Regions from separate parts of the Streptomyces agglomeratus genome, predicted to be linked through region 3. Evidence: riboswitches for the same ligand, from Rfam matches in the RefSeq annotation. Region 3 holds a riboswitch; each other region holds the start of a gene.

Region 1 (4,459 bases), 800 kb from region 3:
ATCCAGGGCACCAGGTGCTCCCGCGCCCACTGGATGTTGTCGCGGCGCGCCTCCAGTGAGTTGCGCGGGGCCATGGGCGGCCACGCCTGGTCCGGGTCGGCCGGTACGTCGAGGCCGAGCACCTGGGCGGCGCGCAGCGCGACGCGGGTGTGGCCCTCGGGCGAGAGGTGGAGCCGGTCGCCGTCCCACGCGCGCCTGTCCTGGACGGACTTGAGCGACCACAGGTCGAGCACCGGGCAGTCGTAGCGGTCGGCGACCGCCCGCACGTGCGCCGTGTACGTCGCGATCTTGCCGCGCAGATGACGCAGCACGGGAATGCCACGCGTGTCGAAGCCGGTGGTCACCATGACGGTGCCCACAGCGTCGGTGAGCTCCGCGACGGCCCGTTCGAAGCGCTCGGCGACGTCGTCGGGGTCGCTGCCCGGCCGGAGGATGTCGTTGCCTCCCGCGCAGAAGCTCACCAGGTCGGGAGCCAGTTCCTTCGCGCGCGGGACCTGCTCGGCCACGATCTGGTCGAGGAGCCGGCCGCGTACGGCGAGGTTGGCGTAGCGGAACGTGTGCTCGGGGACGCGGTCGTCGAGGAGTACGGCGAGCCGGTCGGCCCAGCCGATGAACGCACCGTCGGGTCCGGGGTCTCCGACGCCCTCGGTGAAGCTGTCGCCGATCGCCGCGTACGACCCGATGGTGCCCGCACTGAATGTTCTCGAATCGTCTGCCACGTCGGCACATCCTTCACTGGAGCGAGTGACCTACGCCACCGTAGGGACGGGTTGACGCGGCGTGAGATAAGACACCGGTCAAGATTCACCCAACCCGGAATAGACCGAAAACGCACGTACGCCCCCTTTTGCCGCCGCGTGTGGCTGCAAAAGAGGGCGTACGTGAGCGTTCAGGAACGCCCGGCCGACGCAGAAGGACGGATCAGACAGTGACGATCGACAGTGACTGATCGGACGGCGACTGGTCAGACAGTGGCTGATCAGATGGTGACGCCGTGGCCGCGGAGGTAGGCCAGCGGGTCGACGTCCGAGCCGTAGCCCGGGCCGGTGCGGATCTCGAAGTGCAGGTGCGGGCCGGTGGAGTTGCCCGTGCTGCCGGAGAGACCGATCTGCGTGCCGCCACCGACGCTCTGGCCGGCGGAGACGGCCAGCGAGGAGAGGTGGGCGTACTGCGAGTACCGGCCGTCGTTGTGCCTGATGACGACCTCGTTGCCGTACGAGCCGCCCCAGCCCGCGGAGACGACGGTGCCGGGGGCGACAGCCTTGACCGGGGTGCCGCTGGAAGCGGAGAAGTCGACGCCCGTGTGGTAACCGCTGGACCAGCTGCCGCCGGCGGCGCGGTACGGGGTGGTGACGCCCGCTGCGACCGGGGCGGTGAAGCCGGACCCGTTGCTCTGCGCGGCAGCGGCGGGAGCGGGGGCGGAGACCTGCTTCTCGACCTTCGGAGCGGCCTTCGGAGCAGCCTTGGGCGCGGCCTTCGCCGGGGCGGGCTTCGCGGGAGCCGCCTTGGCGGGGGCGGGCCTAGAAGGCGCCGCGGCCTCGCCGCCGATGGTCAGCTTCATGCCGGGCAGGATCAGCGAGGGGTTGCCGCCGACGACCTGACGGTTGTCCTCGTACAGCTCCTGCCAGCCGCCGCGCACGTCCTGCTCGTCGGCGATCTTCGACAGGTAGTCGCCGGAGACCACGGAGTACGTCCTGGTGGCGGTCTTCTTCTGCGGCGCCTTCTTCTGCGGAGCCGCCTTCTCGGCGACGTCGGAGGCGGCGCTCTTGCCGGCGGCGGCGGGAGCCGGGGCGGCCTTCTCCGCGGCGTTCGCGCCGGTGGCGGCGATGAGGGGAAGTGCGAGTACGGCTCCGCCCGTTCCGGCGGCGACGAAACCGCGCGTCAGCGGGTTGGACCTCGGGCGGCGGTGCTTACCCTTTGCGGGCATGGAACATTCCTCTCCGGCGCCTACGAGGTGAGCTGTCGGGTTCGGGCTGGAGATGCCCGGCCGCGCCGGTGCGCGACTTAACCCCAAGCCGGTCCGGACAATGGGACATCCGGAGACCGGCGTACTTACCTGGTTCCCCCGCTCCTGCCACGCGTGAGTGAGTGTGAGTGCGGATTCCGGGAGGTGGCAGGATTCGGCGGTCCACCCGGATTGACGGTGACCGTAAGCCGACGGGGCTGCCCCGTACAAGCCAGTCCATTCATTCCGCCATGGACCGGTGCGAATTCCTGAGGCAATTCCCGTCACCCTCCGTGGATTACGGATCTTTACGCCCCGGCCGTGAGCTGGCATTCGCACACGGCGCTTCACCACGCACTGTCACGAATATGATCCTGCTCACCCGCCTTCGGGCCATTTCCCTTGCACACAAGGGCAGTTAACGTGATATCGCCCGTTTCGCACCAACTGCCGCATACCTACCATCTTGCTGCCGTAAGGGGGTCAAATCCGCCGCAGCCGGAACACCGCCGCGTCGAGGTCCCCGCGCAGCGCGGTGCGCAGCCCCCGGTGGAGCAGGACCGAACCCCGGTGCACGGCGGACGTGTCGGGACAGGCGTACGCCGCACCCGGGTCCAGCCCGCGCAGGCGCAGCGGCGGCTGCTGTTCCCCGTAGTGCTGGGCCTGGAGCCAGGCGAGGACCACGACGTCGTCACCGCGCACGTACTGGACCGCGCTGAGTCCTCCGTCGGGTGCGCGCAGCCGGTACAGCTCGCCGTGCTGCACGACCGGCCTGATCTCCTTGTAGAGGTCCACCCACTCGCGCGCCTCGGCGATCTCGTCCTCCCCCCACCCGGTCAGATCGCCGCCGATGCCGAGCACGCCCGCCATCGCACTCACGAACCGGAAGCGCAGCGAGCTGACGCGTCCGTTGAGCTGCGAGTTGGGGCTGTCGGTGACCCACGCGGCCATCGCCCTGGCCGGGTGCAGCTGGCTGAATCCGTGCTGGATGGCCAGCCGGTCCAGCGGATCGGTGTTGTCCGAGGTCCACACCTGGTCGGTACGGGAGAGAATCCCGAGGTCGATCCTGCCTCCGCCGCCCGAGCAGGACTCGAAGGCCACGCCGGGATGCGCGGCCCGCAGCCGGTCGAGGAGCGCGTACAGAGCGTGCACGTGTTCGGTCCACAGCCGTTGCGGGTACGGTTCACCGGGCCAGCCCGCGTCGGTGAAGCAGCGGTTGAAGTCCCACTTCACGTAGTCGACCGGGGCGCTCGACAGCAGCCCGTCGAGCTGCTCCCAGAGGTATGCCTGGACGTCGTCCCGCGCGAGGTTGAGGACGAGCTGGTTGCGGAACTCCGTGCGGGTACGACCGGGATGGTGCTGCACCCAGTCGGGACGGGCTCGGTACAGATCGCTGTCGGCGTTGACCATCTCCGGTTCGACCCAGATCCCGAACCGCATGCCCAGCCCGTGCACTTCGTCCGCGAGCGGCTTCAGCCCTCCGGGGAAGCGGTCGGGATTCGGTGTCCAGTCGCCGAGCCCGGCGCGGTCGCTGACCCGCGCGCCGAACCACGCGTCGTCCACCACGAACAGCTCGACGCCGATGTCCGCGGCCCGTCGCGCCAGGGCGCGCTGCTGCTCCTCGGAGATGTCGAAGCCGGTCGCCTCCCAGGAGTTGTAGAGGACGGGCCGCGAGCGCCCGGCGTCGGGGATCACGTGGGCGAGCTGCCAGGCGTGCCAGGCGCGGCTCGCCCCGCCGAACCCGCCGTCGCTCCACAGCCCGGCGAAGACGGGCGTGGTGTACGTCCCGCCGGGAGCGAGCCGCAGCAGGCCCGAGTCGTCGTGTCCCGCCCCGCCGGTGATCTGCATCGTGCCGTCGGGCAGTTGCTGTACGGCGATGCGCCACGACCCGGACCAGCCGAGCGCGCAGCCGTACACCTCGCCGCTCTCCTCCGTGGCGCCCTCCGCGTCGAGGGCGACCCAGGGCAGGTGCTGGTGCCCGGTGTGGCCGCGCCGGCTGCCCAGGACCTTCTCGCCGGGAGCGAGGTCCGAGCGTACGAGCCGGGATTCGGCCGCCCACCGGCCGTGCAGCTGGCTCAGCCGCCACCGCTCGCGCCGGGGCAGCGTCCAGGCGGCCGCGTCGGCCCGCAGCAGCTCCAGGCCGAGAGCGCCGGCCGGCCCGTCGTGCGCGACGGTGGCCCACCGCTCGACGACGTCGGAGTCCGCGCGCATCCGGTAGTGCAGGGTGAGGCCGAGGTGGTGCACGGGGTCGGCGAAGCGCAGCCGCAGCTCGTCGCCGTCCGTGGCCGACCCGGTGTGCCGCCACTCGGTGCCGCGCACGGCGGGCGTACGGACGGACAGGGCGGGCCGTACGAAGCGGGGGCCACCCTCGACGGGGTACTCCTCGCGTCCGTCGAGCTGCGACTCGAAGGGCCAGTACGGCGGTGGGGGTTCGGCGGCGAGCGACTCGGCGTCGGCCAGGGAGATCCGTGGCCCCCAGTGCAGATGGACCAGCTCGTCGCGGTCGGTGAGGTG
Region 2 (4,459 bases), 2.1 Mb from region 3:
ACGGGCCCGCTTTCATTTCAGGACTGCACGGGGCCTGTTCCGGGCTCCCGGCCGGTTCCGACGAGCCCGGCTACCGATACCCGATCGGATGCCGGGCTCGCTGCGGCTATGCTCGGGGGTGATCCGTTGAGGGCCGTTAGCTCAATTGGCAGAGCAGCGGACTTTTAATCCGTTGGTTGTGGGTTCGAGTCCCACACGGCCTACCGACGCGGGGCGTCCGGGACATCCCGGCCGAACCGCACGTCAACGCCCCGTCCGGGCTTCTCCGGTCGGGGCGTTTTCGTGTTCGCGGGCGGCGGTGCCGAAGTGCGCGGGCCGCGGTGCCGACGTGCGCGGGCGGCGGTGTGTGGCAAGACTGGGGCCATGACTGAAAAGGCGCTTCTTGAGGGCGGTCCGGACGATCTGCCCGAGCGGATCGTTCGGATCACGCCGCCCGGGCAGGAACTGAAGATCCCGCACCGCGGCGGTTACGAACACTTCAAGGTCACGACGAAGCATCAGGACACCGACCAGGGCCGTGTGACGGTGTACGAGTGGTGGGAACGGACCGAGATCGCCGAGTGACCACGACAAGTGGTCGAGGGCCCCTCCCCAATGGCGTACAGTTGGGTTCAACGACGCGGGGTGGAGCAGCTCGGTAGCTCGCTGGGCTCATAACCCAGAGGTCGCAGGTTCAAATCCTGTCCCCGCTACTGAAGAAGAAAACGAAGGCCCGGATCTCGGAAGAGATCCGGGCCTTCGTCGTGTGCGGGGCCGGGGAAGCGCCGCCCTCCGCCCGCCCCCCGCGCGGACCGCCCGTCGTCCGTGCGGTCCGTCCACCCCGTTCCGCCCGTCCCCCGCCCCCGTCCCCCATTCGGCCGGTCTCCGATGGCCGTGCGGCACGGCTGCGGCCAGCCTGGGCTGGGCGCGGTACCGTCCGCGGCCGGGTGCGTGGCGGCGGGCAGGAGACCACTGGTGGGGAAGCGATGCGGAGCGGACGGCGGGCGCGGCGCGGGCACGGCCTCGCGGTTCGTCCGGGCGCTGCCCGCCCTGCTGATCTTCGGCGGGTGCGTCTTCGACGTCACCACGCCGCCGAACTTCACCGCCTCGCCGCTCTTCGCCGCCGCACCGCTGATCGCCGCGCCGCTCTTCTCGCCCCTGAACACGCTGGTGACCGGTGGTGTCGCAACCGCCGCCGTCGTGGGGCTGCATCTCTACAACGGCACCTCGACGCACGTGGAGTCCGTGACCGAGCTGATCACGATGGTCACGGTGGCGCTCCTCGCGCTCGTCATCAACCGCGTCGTACGCCGCAGCGGCCGTCGGCTCGCCTCCGCCCGCACCATCGCCGAGGCGGCCCAGCGCGCCGTTCTCCCCGTACCCGCCGACCGGATCGCCAGACTGCACGTCGCCGCGCGGTACGAGGCCGCTCAGGCGGACGCCTTCATCGGCGGCGACCTCTTCGCCGTACAGGACACGCCGTCCGGGGTGCGGCTGGTGGTCGGCGACGTACGGGGGAAGGGGCTCGGCGCGGTGGAGGCGGTGGCCGTCGTCGTCGGGGCGTTCCGGGAGGCGGCCGAGCAGGAGCGCACGCTGGAAGCGGTCGCGCAGCGGCTGGAGCGGGCACTCACGCGGGAGGGCGCGCGGCGGGACGGCCTGGACGCCTTCGAGGGCTTCACGACGGCCGTACTGGCCGAGATCCCGCGCGGCGAGGGCGTCGTGCGGCTGGTCAACCGGGGCCATCCGGAACCGCTGCTGCTGTACGTCGACGGCGACCTGGCCCGGATCGTGCCGGCCGACGCCGCGCTGCCGCTGGGGATGGGCGAGCTGGGCGCCTGGCCGGACCGGGCGCAGGAGTACGCGTTCCCGCCGGGCGCCACGCTACGCTGCTGCTCTACACGGACGGCCTGTCCGAGGCCAGGAACGCCTCCGGTGTCTTCTACGATCCGGCCGTGCGGCTGCGCGGCCGGATCTTCCCCTGCCCGGACGAGCTGCTGGAGGCGCTGGTGGCCGACGTACGGCTGCACACGTCGGGGGCCGCCACGGACGACATGGCCCTGCTGGCGGTCGGGCGGCCCGCACACGGGCAGCAGGACCGCCGCAGGACCGTAAGCCTGGTCAGGCGGGCAGGTCTTGTGGCCGGCCGGACCAGTGCGGGCTCCGGCCGTGCGGAGCCGTGAAGGCGACCGCGCGCTCGTCGAGGGCGAGGGTGAGGGCGAGCAGGTGTTGGCCGTCGGGGACGGAAGCGTCGAGTCAGGTCAGTACGGCGGTGAGTTCGGCGCAGGCGGGGCTCCATGGGGCCGAAGTCAGCCGTCCGACCTGCCTCATGACCGTGGGTGATCGCGAGATGCCCCTGCGCATAACAATTGACGAACCGTCATGAGACGGATGTTTCCTGAGGGGCGGTCAACTCGTACGGCTGTGCCCGTTTGTGTCCTGATTGGTTCAGGCCAAGGCCCTTAACGATCAGTTGGAACAGCTTGGAAACCGGAGCCGGTGTCTATTAACGTTCGATAACGCAGCGCGGTCATCCCAGTCGTCGCAAGAGACGGCACCGTGCGCACGCGCCGAATTCCGCAAGGGAACCGGGGAACCACGTTCCTTGGGGTGAATCGGGCCGCTTCGTCCGCGAAGAGGCCCGTAGGAGACCTTCCTGCTCCGAACCCGTCAGCTAACCCGGTAGGCGAGAAGGAAGGAAAGGAGCACGCCTCCGTGGCGTCAAACAGGACCGCGCCCCATGCCACCCTGCCCCCTCAAGGGGTGCCCCACGACAGCGAGACGTACGTCGGCGGGGAAGGTGCCTGGGAAGAATGGAATCCGACTGAGGAATCCGTCCGGCCCGTACGCGGTCGTCACCGAGTCGCCAAGCAGCGCGGCGGTCTCGGTCGCAGCTCCACCGTTCTCGGCGTCGGCGTCATCGCCGCGGTCGGCGCGGGAGGCATAGCCACCGCCCAGGACAAGCCGGCCATCTCGATCTCCCTTCCGGACGCGATAGCGGACTCGCTTCCCGACGCCAAGTCACTACCCGGTGTCGGCACTTTGATGTCCGACGACGCCGAATCCGCCTCGGATTCGGGCTCCGGTACGGGTGAGGCGGTCGTCGCCGCCGCCCCGCTCACCACCGCCGGCGTCACCACCGCCGACGCGCGGCAGGGCACCACCGACGCGGGCGAGGCCCTGCGCGCCCGCATCCTCCAGCAGGCCGAGCAGCAGCAGGCCGCCGCCGACGCCGAGGTGCAGCTGGCCGCCGAGAAGGAGGCCGCCGAGAAGGCCGCCGCCGAGGCGAAGCAGCAGCAGACCGCGGCGGAGGCCAAGGCGGCCGAGGAGAAGCGCGAGGCCGAGGAGAAGAAGCGCCAGGCGGAGGAAGAGGCCGAGCGCAAGGCGGAGGAGGAGCGCCTCGCCAAGCTGGCCGCCAGCTACTCGATGCCCCTCTCGTCGTACACGCTCACCTCCACGTACGGGCAGGCCGGCGCCATGTGGTCCTCCGGCCAGCACACCGGCCTCGACTTCGCCGCTCCGACGGGCACGCCGCTCAAGGCCGTGCACGGCGGCACGATCAAGTCCGCGGGCTGGTCGGGTTCGTACGGCTACCGCATCGTCCTGGAGCTCTCGGACGGTACGGAGATCTGGTACTGCCACCTCTCCTCGATGACCGTCACGTCCGGCGAGGTCGGTACGGGCGACGTCATCGGCCGCGTGGGCGCCACCGGCAACGTCACCGGGGCGCACCTGCACATGGAAGTGCACACGCCGGACGGCGCGGGCGTCGACCCGGCCGCGTGGCTGCGCGGCAAGGGCCTCTCGGTCTGAGGGCAGTCCGGTCCGGTCCCCGGTCCAGGTCTCCGCGCTCCGACATCTGATTCACGACACGGCAGTCCCGGCCACGGTGCCGGGGCTGCCGTTTCGCGTGCCACCGCTCATGGCTCTCCTGCTACTGCTGCCGGTACGGGTTGTACGCGGCGTACTCCTGGTGAGGGGGCGGGCCGTACCCGTATCCGTACCCGTACGGCTGCCAGGAGGGCTGCGGAGGCGGGTGGTGCCACTGTGGCGGCCATGGCGGTGGAGTGCGCACCCGGCCCGCCGCCCGCGCCGCGTACTCCAGCGCCGGACCGGCCACCTCCCTGCGCTGCCACAGGTGGTGCAGGAGCTCCTGCTCGCGGGCCGGGAAGTCAGGGCCGAGTGCGCCGCGACCGGCGCGGTGGCGCAGGAAGGCCAGGGACGTGGCGAAGGTCTCGTACTCGGCGACGGCCCGGGCGGCGGCCCGGCCCGCGGCCCTGCTGCCGGGGCGGCCTCCGGCGGCTCCTCCGTACGTACGGGCCGCCGCGCCGCGCGCCAGCGCACGGGCCCGCATCGAGGAGAGGGCGAGCGGCTCCGTGGCCAGCAGCCAGCCGGCGGCGGCGTAGGCGGGCAGCTCGGTGGCTATCGTGCGCAGCTCACGCTGGCGCGTCCAGACCGCCAGCCAGGTCACCAGCGCGAAGGC
Region 3 (4,459 bases):
TCGGGCTGCTGCGCCTGTCCGGCGCGCCCTCGCTCGGCTGGCTGGACGTGAAGACGTCGGCCGGGGTCGAGGTGCCCGACATCGAGCGCGCCGTCGACGAGGAGCTGGCCCGTTTCGCCGCCGAGGGCCCCACGCCCGAGGAGATGGAGCGCGCGCAGGCCCAGTTGGAGCGCGAGTGGCTCGACCGGCTGGGTACGGTCGCGGGCCGCGCCGACGAACTGTGCCGGTACGCCGTCCTGTTCGGCGACCCGCAGCTCGCCCTGACCGCCGTGCAGCGCGTCCTGGACATCACGGCCGAGGAGGTCCAGGCCGCCGCCGAGGCCCGCCTGCGCCCGGACAACCGCGCGGTCCTGGTGTACGAGCCGACACACGCCGCCGACGCGGCCGACGACACGACCACCGCCGCCGGTGAGACCGCGACGCGGGAAGGAGCGGACAAGTGACCGACACCGCAGCCGTGACCATGAAGTTCCACCCGCAGCCGCAGGCCGGCACCCCCACGCCGTGGGCCTTCCCCGCCCCCGAGCGCGGCTCCCTGCCCAACGGTCTGACCGTGCTGCGCTGCCACCGGCCCGGCCAGCAGGTCGTGGCCGTCGAGGTCTTCCTCGCCGCCCCCCTGGAGGCCGAGCCGGAGGGCCTCGACGGCGTCGCCACGATCATGGCGCGCGCCTTCTCCGAGGGCACCGACAAGCACTCCGCCGAGGAGTTCGCGGCCGAGCTGGAGCGCTGCGGTGCCACGCTCGACGCGTACGCCGATCATCCGGGTGTCCGGGTCTCCCTGGAGGTCCCCGTCTCCCGGCTGCCCAAGGCACTCGGCCTGCTCGCCGACGCGCTGCGCGCCCCCGCGTTCTCGGACAGCGAGGTCGAGCGGCTGGTGGCCAACCGGCTCGACGAGATCCCGCACGAGACGGCCAACCCGTCCCGCCGCGCGGCCAAGCAGCTCTCCAAGGAGCTCTTCCCGGCGACCTCCCGTATGTCGCGGCCGCGCCAGGGCACCGAGGAGACGGTGCAGCAGATCGACTCCGCCGCCGTGCGGGCCTTCTACGTGGCGCATGTACGCCCCGCGACCGCCACCGCCGTGATCGTCGGCGACCTCGAAGGCACCGACCTGGACGCCATCCTGGCCGACACCCTCGGCGCCTGGAAGGGCGACGGCGCCGAGCCGCGCCCCGTACCGCCGGTGACCGCCGACGACACGGGCCGTGTGGTCATCGTCGACCGCCCGGGCGCGGTCCAGACGCAGCTGCTCATCGGCCGGATCGGTCCGGACCGGCACGACCGCGTCTGGCCGGCCCAGGTCCTCGGCACGTACTGCCTGGGCGGCACGCTCACCTCCCGCCTGGACCGCGTCCTGCGCGAGGAGAAGGGCTACACGTACGGCGTGCGCGCCTTCGGCCAGGTGCTGCGCTCCGCTCCGGACGGATCGGGCGCCTCGATGCTGGCCATCAGCGGCTCCGTGGACACGGAGTCCACCGGCCCGGCGCTCGAAGACCTCTGGAAGGTGCTGCGCACCCTCGCGGCCGAGGGCCTCACCGACGCCGAGCGGGACGTCGCCGTACAGAACCTGGTGGGTGTCGCGCCGCTCAAGTACGAGACGGCCGCGGCCGTCGCCGGCACGCTCGCCGACCAGGTCGAGCAGCACCTGCCGGACGACTTCCAGGCCCAGATGTACGCCCGGCTCGCCGAGACGGGCACCGTGGAGGCCACCGCGGCGGTCGTCAGCGCCTTCCCCGAGGACCACTTGGTCACGGTCCTCGTAGGGGACGCCTCGCGGATCGAGGAGCCCGTCAGGGCGCTCGGCATCGGCGACGTGACGGTGGTCAGCGGCTGACGAGTCGACGCCGCACCGACCGCACGATTCCCGCGAAAACGGGAGATAGAGGGACCTCGGGAGCCGAAAGGCTGCCGGGGTCCTTCTCGTATGTCCGTTTTGTTGCGGAGGTTGCCTGTCTGGCCTGTGGGGTGCGTTACAAAACACCGTGTCTGTTTGGTGATTAAAAGATGTCCCGTTTAGCGTCTGTCCGGCTGTCCGTCAGCAGTGAGCCGCATCCGTGGCACCGGGCAGCCATCGCCGAGTCCCCGTCAGGCGCGAGCCTGGGGAGCCGGGGACCCAATCAGTCCCTGGGGTGAATCGGATGTCCTGCCGTACGGCAGGGGTCCGTAGGAGACCTTCCTGCTCCGAACCCGTCAGCTAACCCGGTAGGCGAGAAGGAAGGAAAGGACCAGCCACTTCATGGCGTTCACCCGTGCCACCGGGAAGCACCGTCGTCCGAGCCGCCTGACGCGCACCGGCGCGAACATGGCCGGCGTCGCCGCCCTCGCGACCACCGGCGTCATCGGAGGTCTGACCTCTCCAGCCCTCGCCGCAGACACCGGCATCAGCGCCGACGCCGTCCAGGACACCGGCCTGACCCAGGCCATCGTCATCGGCGACTCCCTGGCCGACCAGATCGCCGCCCAGGCCGAGCAGCAGAAGCAGCTCGCCGCCAAGGCGGAGGCGGCCCGCAAGGCGGAGGCCGAGCGCAAGGCCGAGGCCAAGCGCAAGGCGGAGGCGAGAGCCAAGGCCGAGGCCGAGGCACGGGCCAAGAAGGAGCGCGAGGAGCGCGCGGCCGAGGAACGCGCCGCCCGCGCGGCCGAGCGCAAGCGCCTGGGCAGCTACACCCTCCCGGTCGCCGGTTCCGTCGTGACCACCGGCTACAAGACCGGCGGCAACCTCTGGTCCTCCGGCAGCCACTCCGGTGTCGACTTCCGTGCCGCGTCCGGCAGTTCCGTCGTCTCCGTCGGTGCCGGCACCGTCGTCGAGGCCGGCTGGGGCGGGGCGTACGGCAACAACATCGTCATCCGGATGAACGGCGGCACGTACACGCAGTACGGCCACCTGTCGTCCCTCGGCGTCTCGGTCGGCCAGAGCGTCACCCCCGGCCAGCAGATAGGCATCTCGGGCTCGACCGGCAACTCGACCGGCCCGCACCTGCACTTCGAGGCCCGCACGTCCCCCGAGTACGGCTCCGACATGGACCCGGTCGCGTACCTGCGCGCGCACGGCGTGAACGTCTGACGGTCAGTCGTACGGAAGGCCCCGGCCCACCCGCCGGGGCCTTCCTCATGTCCAAAAGCAGTCCATGAATTCCGGCCTCCCGTCGGAAATCGCGGAATGCTGCAATAGAGTCACCGAACAGGCGTCGGTCGACCGCGTTTTGCGGGGATCAAGGCGGAGGTTCGGTCATGCGCGTTCCCGCGCAATCGGTATGCACGGCAATCCGTGACGACATCGTTTCCGGTGTGTTCCCGCGCGGCAGCAGGCTCACCGAAGAGCTGCTGGCGCGCCGTTACGGCGTCTCCCGCGTCCCGGTGCGCGAGGCGCTGCGCACGCTGGAGTCCGAGGGCTTCGTCACCACCCGCCGGCACGCCGGCGCCTGCGTTGCCGAGCCGACCGAGCAGGAGGCGGCGGACCTTCTCGAGGTGCGGACGCTGCTGGAGCCGCTGGGAGCCGCCCGCGCCGCCCAGCGGCGCACCGAGGCGCACCTCAAGGTGTTGCGCGGCCTGGTCAGGCTGGGGCAGGAGCGGGTCCGCCGGGGCCAGGGCGAGGATCTGCGCTCCCTGGGCGGCTGGTTCCACGAGACGCTCGCCCAGGCGTCGGGCAGCCCCGGCCTCACCGCCCTGCTCACGCAGCTCAGGCACAAGATCGCGTGGATGTACGCCGTCGAGCAGTCCGCCCGCCCCGCCGAGTGCTGGGCGGAACACGGGGCGATCGTCGACGCCGTGGCGCGCGGGGACGCCGAACGGGCCCGCGCGCTGACGGCGCTGCACACCGAACGGGCGGTGGCGGCGCACCGGCTGCGGCAGCCGGGTGCTCCGAAGCGCGAGCAGGAGCGCGTGAGGACTTCGCAACATGCCGAAAACATCGTGAGCGGCCGCTATTAACAGGCACGCCGTATACAAAGAGAGTTGAATTCAGGGGGGCCTTATTGTGCTGCCCGGATTTCCCGCCCCGCGCCTCCGCATATAGCGCGTACAACGAAAAGAGCCGCGGCGACCCAAATTCGGGATGCCGCGGCTCCTCCGCGAGAAGTCGCCCGTCCGCCGGTCGGCCCAGTGGGCCGTCCCGGGGGTACGAGTGGTCAGACGGTCTCGGGAAGCTCGTCCAGGCCCTCGGAGACCAGCTTCGCGAGGCGGTCGAGAGCGGCGTCCGAGCCGTCGGCCTCGGAAGCGAGCACGATCTCTTCGCCACCCTGCGCGCCCAGGCCGAGCACCGCGAGCATGGAGGCGGCGTTGACCGGGTTGCCGTCGGCCTTGGCGATCGTCACGGGGACACCCGAGGCGGTCGCGGCGCGAACGAAGATGGAGGCGGGTCGGGCGTGCAGGCCTTCGGCCCAGCCGACGGTGACACGGCGCTCAACCATGGTGTTGCCCTTCATGTTCTAACGGTTGTCTAGACCAGTCTCTCATGGCGCGCACG
Region 4 (4,459 bases), 1.1 Mb from region 3:
CAGGTAGGCGAGGACGTCCCGGACCTCCTTGCGCTCGTAGAACCGGACGCCGCCGACGACCTTGTAGGGCAGCCCGACGCGGATGAAGATCTCTTCGAAGACACGGGACTGGGCGTTCGTACGGTAGAAGACGGCGACGTCGCCGGCCTTCGCGTCGCCCGCGTCGGTCAGCCGGTCGATCTCCTCGGCGACGAACTGCGCCTCGTCGTGCTCGGTGTCCGCGACGTACCCGGTGATCAGGGAGCCGGCGCCGGCCTCGGTCCACAGGTTCTTCGGGCGGCGGTTCTCGTTGCGCTCGATGACGGCGTTGGCGGCGGTGAGGATGGTCTGCGTGGAGCGGTAGTTCTGCTCCAGCAGGATCGTCTTCGCGTCCGGGTAGTCCTCCTCGAACTGGAGGATGTTGCGGATCGTCGCGCCGCGGAAGGCGTAGATCGACTGGTCGGCGTCGCCCACCACGCACAGCTCGCCGGGCGACCGGCCCTCGCCCGAGGGGCCCACCAGTTCGCGTACGAGCGTGTACTGAGCGTGGTTGGTGTCCTGGTACTCGTCGACCATGACGTGCCGGAAGCGCATCCGGTAGTGCTCGGCGACGTCCGGGAACGCCTGGAGCAGGTGCACCGTGGTCATGATGATGTCGTCGAAGTCCAGGGCGTTGGCCTCACGCAGCCGTGCCTGGTACATCGCGTACGCCTGCGCCAGCGTCTTCTCGAAGCCGTCGGCGGCCTGACCCGCGAAGGTCTCCTCGTCTATCAGCTCGTTCTTCAGGTTCGAGACCTTGGCGCTGAACGCCTTCGGCGGGAAGCGCTTCGGGTCGAGGTCCAGATCGCGGCAGACGAGTGCCATCAGGCGCTTCGAGTCGGCGGCGTCGTAGATCGAGAACGAGGACGTGAAGCCGAGCTTCTTCGACTCCCGGCGCAGGATGCGCACGCAGGCGCTGTGGAAGGTGGAGACCCACATGTGGCCCGCGCGCGGGCCGACGAGCTGCTCCACGCGCTCCTTCATCTCGCCGGCGGCCTTGTTGGTGAAGGTGATCGCGAGGATCTGGCCGGGGTGCACACCCCGCTTGGCCAGCAGGTACGCGATCCGGTGGGTCAGGACGCGGGTCTTGCCGGAGCCGGCGCCGGCCACGATGAGCAGCGGCGATCCGGCGTGCACGACGGCGGCGCGCTGCTCTTCGTTCAGCCCGTCGAGCAGCGCGGCGGCGTCCACGACGGGGCGCGGCGCGCCGTCCCTGTAGTGCGCGTCCCTGGGCGCCGGGGGCGCGTCGAAGGCACCCCCGAAGAGGTCGTGCGGGACCTCCTCCGGGGCGTGCTCCTCGGGGGGCGGCGGGGCTGTGTCCTTTGCGTACTCCGTGTGCTGGAGATCGGCCAGGAAGCTGTCGTCAAAGAGGCTGCTCATCGTCTACCAAGCTTAGGCGGGACCACCGACAGCCCGCCCCGGATTCCCACCAGCGGCAGCCCGCGACCGGGGGCCGGACCGGAGGAAGCCCGGCGCCGCCACGCCCGTTCGCCCGCGGCCGCCGGGTGTGACCTTGCGCACGCGCCCCCGGCGGTCGTCACTGGGTGGCGCGCACGGAGCACGCAACGGGACCAACTCGGCCATGTAACGGAAATGTATCGGGCATATCGAACATCGGGCTTCCCAGCAGTCATAAACCTTGGCTAGCGTGCCGGATCGGACAGCTCGTACCCCCACCGGCGAACAGCGCCGGAGCGTGCCGTCCACGCCTAATCCGGCCTGCCCAGAGGCAGTTCGGAGCCGGGGACCCACGCGCACGACCTGGGGTGAATCAGTCCGCAGTCCCGCGGACCGTAGGGCACCTTCCGTTCCGCCCGAACCCGACAGCTAACCCGGTAGGCGGTCCACGGAAGGAGATGCCGGCCTTGGCGTCGCATCGCAAGCCGCGTACCCGGGTGACCCGAGTACGCACGACCGCACCCGCACTGGGTATCACCACGGCCGCAATCGCCTCGGTCGGTCTGCTCGCCCAGTCAGCGGGGGCGGCACCCGCCGCGCCGACGGCTCCCCAGCCGACCGTCGAAGAGGTGCAGAAGAAGGTCGACGCCCTCTACCGGCAGGCCGGCACGGCCACACAGCAGTACAACCTGGCCAAAGAGGCCACGGACCAGCAGCGCAAATCCGTCGACGGCCTGCTCGACGCCGTGGCCGATCGCACCGGGAAGCTGAACGAGGCGCGGCGCAAGCTCGGCAACTACGCGGCGGCGCAGTACCGCTCGGGGGCGGTCACCCCGACCGCCGCGCTGCTCCTCGCGGACAGCCCGCAGGCGTACTTCGACCAGAACCGGCTGATGGACCGGATGACGGAACGCCAGCGGATGGACGTCACCGACTTCGAGAAGCAGCAGACGGAGGCGGCGAAGAAGCGCGCCGAGGCGACGCGGAGCCTGGAGAGCCTCACGGAGTCGCAGGCCACGCTCAAGTCCTCGAAGCAGGACGTGCAGCGCAAGCTCGCGGAGGCCCGCGATCTGCTGTCGCGGCTGAGCGCGCGAGAGAAGGCGCGGCTCGCGGAGCTGGAGAAGAAGCGCGAGGCGGAGGCGCGGCGCAAGGCCGAGGCGAAGGCGAAGGCGGAAGCCGAGGCCGAGGCCAGGGCGGAGGCGGAGGCGGAGCGCCGGCGGGAGCAGGCACAGGCGGACGAGAGCGGAACGGAGGCGGGTACGGGTACGGGCAGCGGCGCGGACACCGGCACGACTCCCGGAACCGGCACGGGCACGGGCACCGGAACTGGCACCGGCACCGGAACGGGCACCGATGCCTACGCCGCCAAGGCCGAGAAGGTCCTCGCCTTCGCCCGCGCCCAGATCGGCAAGCCGTACGTCTGGGGCGCGGCGGGCCCCAGCTCGTTCGACTGCTCCGGGCTGACCCAGGGCGCCTGGAAGGCGGCCGGTGTCGATCTTCCGCGTACCACCTGGGACCAGGTGAACGTCGGCACCCGCGTCGCGACCGACAACCTCAAGCCGGGTGACCTCGTCTTCTTCTACGACGACATCAGCCACGTCGGCATCTACATCGGCGGCGGCAAGATGATTCACGCTCCGAAGCCCGGCGCGTACGTCCGCGAGGAGTCGATCTACTACATGCCGATCTACGGCAGCGTCCGCCCCGCGTAGGGAATCCGGGGAAGCACCGGCACCGGTCGCGGCGTGATCCGAACACCGGAATCACGCCGCGACCGGTGGTACGCGGCGGTGCGCAGCCCTCAGGTCCAGAGAACCGCGATGAAGATGTTGGCGACGGTCAGTCCCCCGACCGCCCCGAAGACCGCCTTCTCGACCTTCTCGTCGTCGCGCTTGACGTACACCAGCCCGAGGATCACGAGCAGGACGGCGAGCTTGATGCCGATCTTGAGGTTGTTCACCGCCTGGTCGTCGGCCTGATTGAGTCCCACCAGCACCACGCCCGTGACGAGCATGGTCAGCGCGCCGTGCAGCATCGCCGGGACGAAGCGGGCGGTGCCGGAGCCCATCGCCTTCATCTGCGTCAGGAAGCCGCCGAGCAGCGAGGCGATGCCGATGATGTGCAGGCCGACGAAGACATTGATGAGTACGTCCATGAACCGGAGCCTAGCTCTGGCCATAGCAGGCCCCGACGCCAGGTTCGGGTGGCATCGCAGTTTTGGTCACGGCAGAGCGGAATGCTTGCTTCCGGCGCGATTCCGCTTTTCAACCACGCTCATACGCAGGCCGATTTCGAGCACTGTCGGTCAACCCTCCGCTCCCCCGTGACCCCCAGGTTTAGCGTCCTTCCCCAGGTGACCGACTCCCCACCGCCGTTCCTCCCCGGAGCGGCAGTCGGCCACCACCGCCGAGAATCCGGCGGCGGTCCCGCTCCCCTGTGCGGGCCGCCGTCGGGTGCGAGCGGCTCGACGTACAGCGACGTACAGGACGGAAGGACGTGGACGCCCTCGTGGCCACGCACCGAAAGCCCAAGCAGCGCACGCTCACCGGCAGCACCGCACGCACCGCCCTCACGTTCGCGCTGGCCGGGGCGGCGAGCACCACGGCGTTCGACGGCGTCGGGCACGCGGAACCCGCCCTCACCCCCGCTCAGGTGAAGGCGAAGGTCGATCAGCTCTACCACGACGCCGAGGTCGCCACCGAGAAGTACAACGGTGTGAAGGAGAAGGCGGACAGGTCCGGCGAAGCACTGGACGAGCTGCGCGACGAGGCCGCCCGCAGGACCGAGCGCCTCAACACCACGCGCGACGCGCTCGGTTCCCTCGCCACCGCGCAGTACCGCACCGGCGCCGTCGACCCGGCCGTGCAGCTCGCGCTGACGTCCGACCCGGACGAGTACCTGGAACGTGCGGCGATCGCCGACCGTGCGGGCGACCGGCAGGCCGCGGCCGTCACCGGGGTCCGGCAGCAGCTGGGCGAGATCGCACAGCTGAAGGCGGAGGCGGACGACCGGCTGGCCGAACTCACCGCGCAGCAGAAGGACT

Evidence for each region. Region 3 has a riboswitch for cyclic di-AMP ahead of AS594_RS09185 (M23 family metallopeptidase). Riboswitches for the same ligand answer to the same signal wherever they lie in the genome.
Region 1: another riboswitch for cyclic di-AMP. It lies ahead of AS594_RS05765 (M23 family metallopeptidase); the one in region 3 lies ahead of AS594_RS09185 (M23 family metallopeptidase).
Region 2: another riboswitch for cyclic di-AMP. It lies ahead of AS594_RS18590 (M23 family metallopeptidase); the one in region 3 lies ahead of AS594_RS09185 (M23 family metallopeptidase).
Region 4: another riboswitch for cyclic di-AMP. It lies ahead of AS594_RS14115 (C40 family peptidase); the one in region 3 lies ahead of AS594_RS09185 (M23 family metallopeptidase).

What each region holds. Positions count from the first base shown of each region.
Region 1 is NZ_MEHJ01000001.1:1,395,341-1,399,799, forward strand. Features, by position in the region: gene AS594_RS05760 (SGNH/GDSL hydrolase family protein) at 1-719, opposite strand, end outside; gene AS594_RS05765 (M23 family metallopeptidase) at 980-1,927, opposite strand; cyclic di-AMP (ydaO/yuaA leader) riboswitch at 1,930-2,101, opposite strand; gene AS594_RS05770 (alpha-galactosidase) at 2,429-4,459, opposite strand, start outside.
Region 2 is NZ_MEHJ01000001.1:4,265,847-4,270,305, forward strand. Features, by position in the region: tRNA gene AS594_RS18570 (tRNA-Lys) at 131-203, shown strand; gene AS594_RS18575 (DUF5988 family protein) at 364-564, shown strand; tRNA gene AS594_RS18580 (tRNA-Met) at 619-692, shown strand; partial or broken gene AS594_RS18585 (PP2C family protein-serine/threonine phosphatase) at 868-2,159, shown strand; cyclic di-AMP (ydaO/yuaA leader) riboswitch at 2,535-2,680, shown strand; gene AS594_RS18590 (M23 family metallopeptidase) at 2,692-3,789, shown strand; gene AS594_RS18595 (PrsW family intramembrane metalloprotease) at 3,911-4,459, opposite strand, start outside.
Region 3 is NZ_MEHJ01000001.1:2,197,056-2,201,514, reverse strand. Features, by position in the region: gene AS594_RS09195 (M16 family metallopeptidase) at 1-443, shown strand, start outside; gene AS594_RS09190 (M16 family metallopeptidase) at 464-1,831, shown strand; cyclic di-AMP (ydaO/yuaA leader) riboswitch at 2,060-2,221, shown strand; gene AS594_RS09185 (M23 family metallopeptidase) at 2,234-3,058, shown strand; gene AS594_RS09180 (GntR family transcriptional regulator) at 3,226-3,924, shown strand; gene AS594_RS09175 (HPr family phosphocarrier protein) at 4,122-4,403, opposite strand.
Region 4 is NZ_MEHJ01000001.1:3,320,354-3,324,812, forward strand. Features, by position in the region: gene pcrA (DNA helicase PcrA) at 1-1,398, opposite strand, end outside; cyclic di-AMP (ydaO/yuaA leader) riboswitch at 1,715-1,876, shown strand; gene AS594_RS14115 (C40 family peptidase) at 1,875-3,128, shown strand; gene AS594_RS14120 (hypothetical protein) at 3,218-3,571, opposite strand; gene AS594_RS14125 (C40 family peptidase) at 3,925-4,459, shown strand, end outside.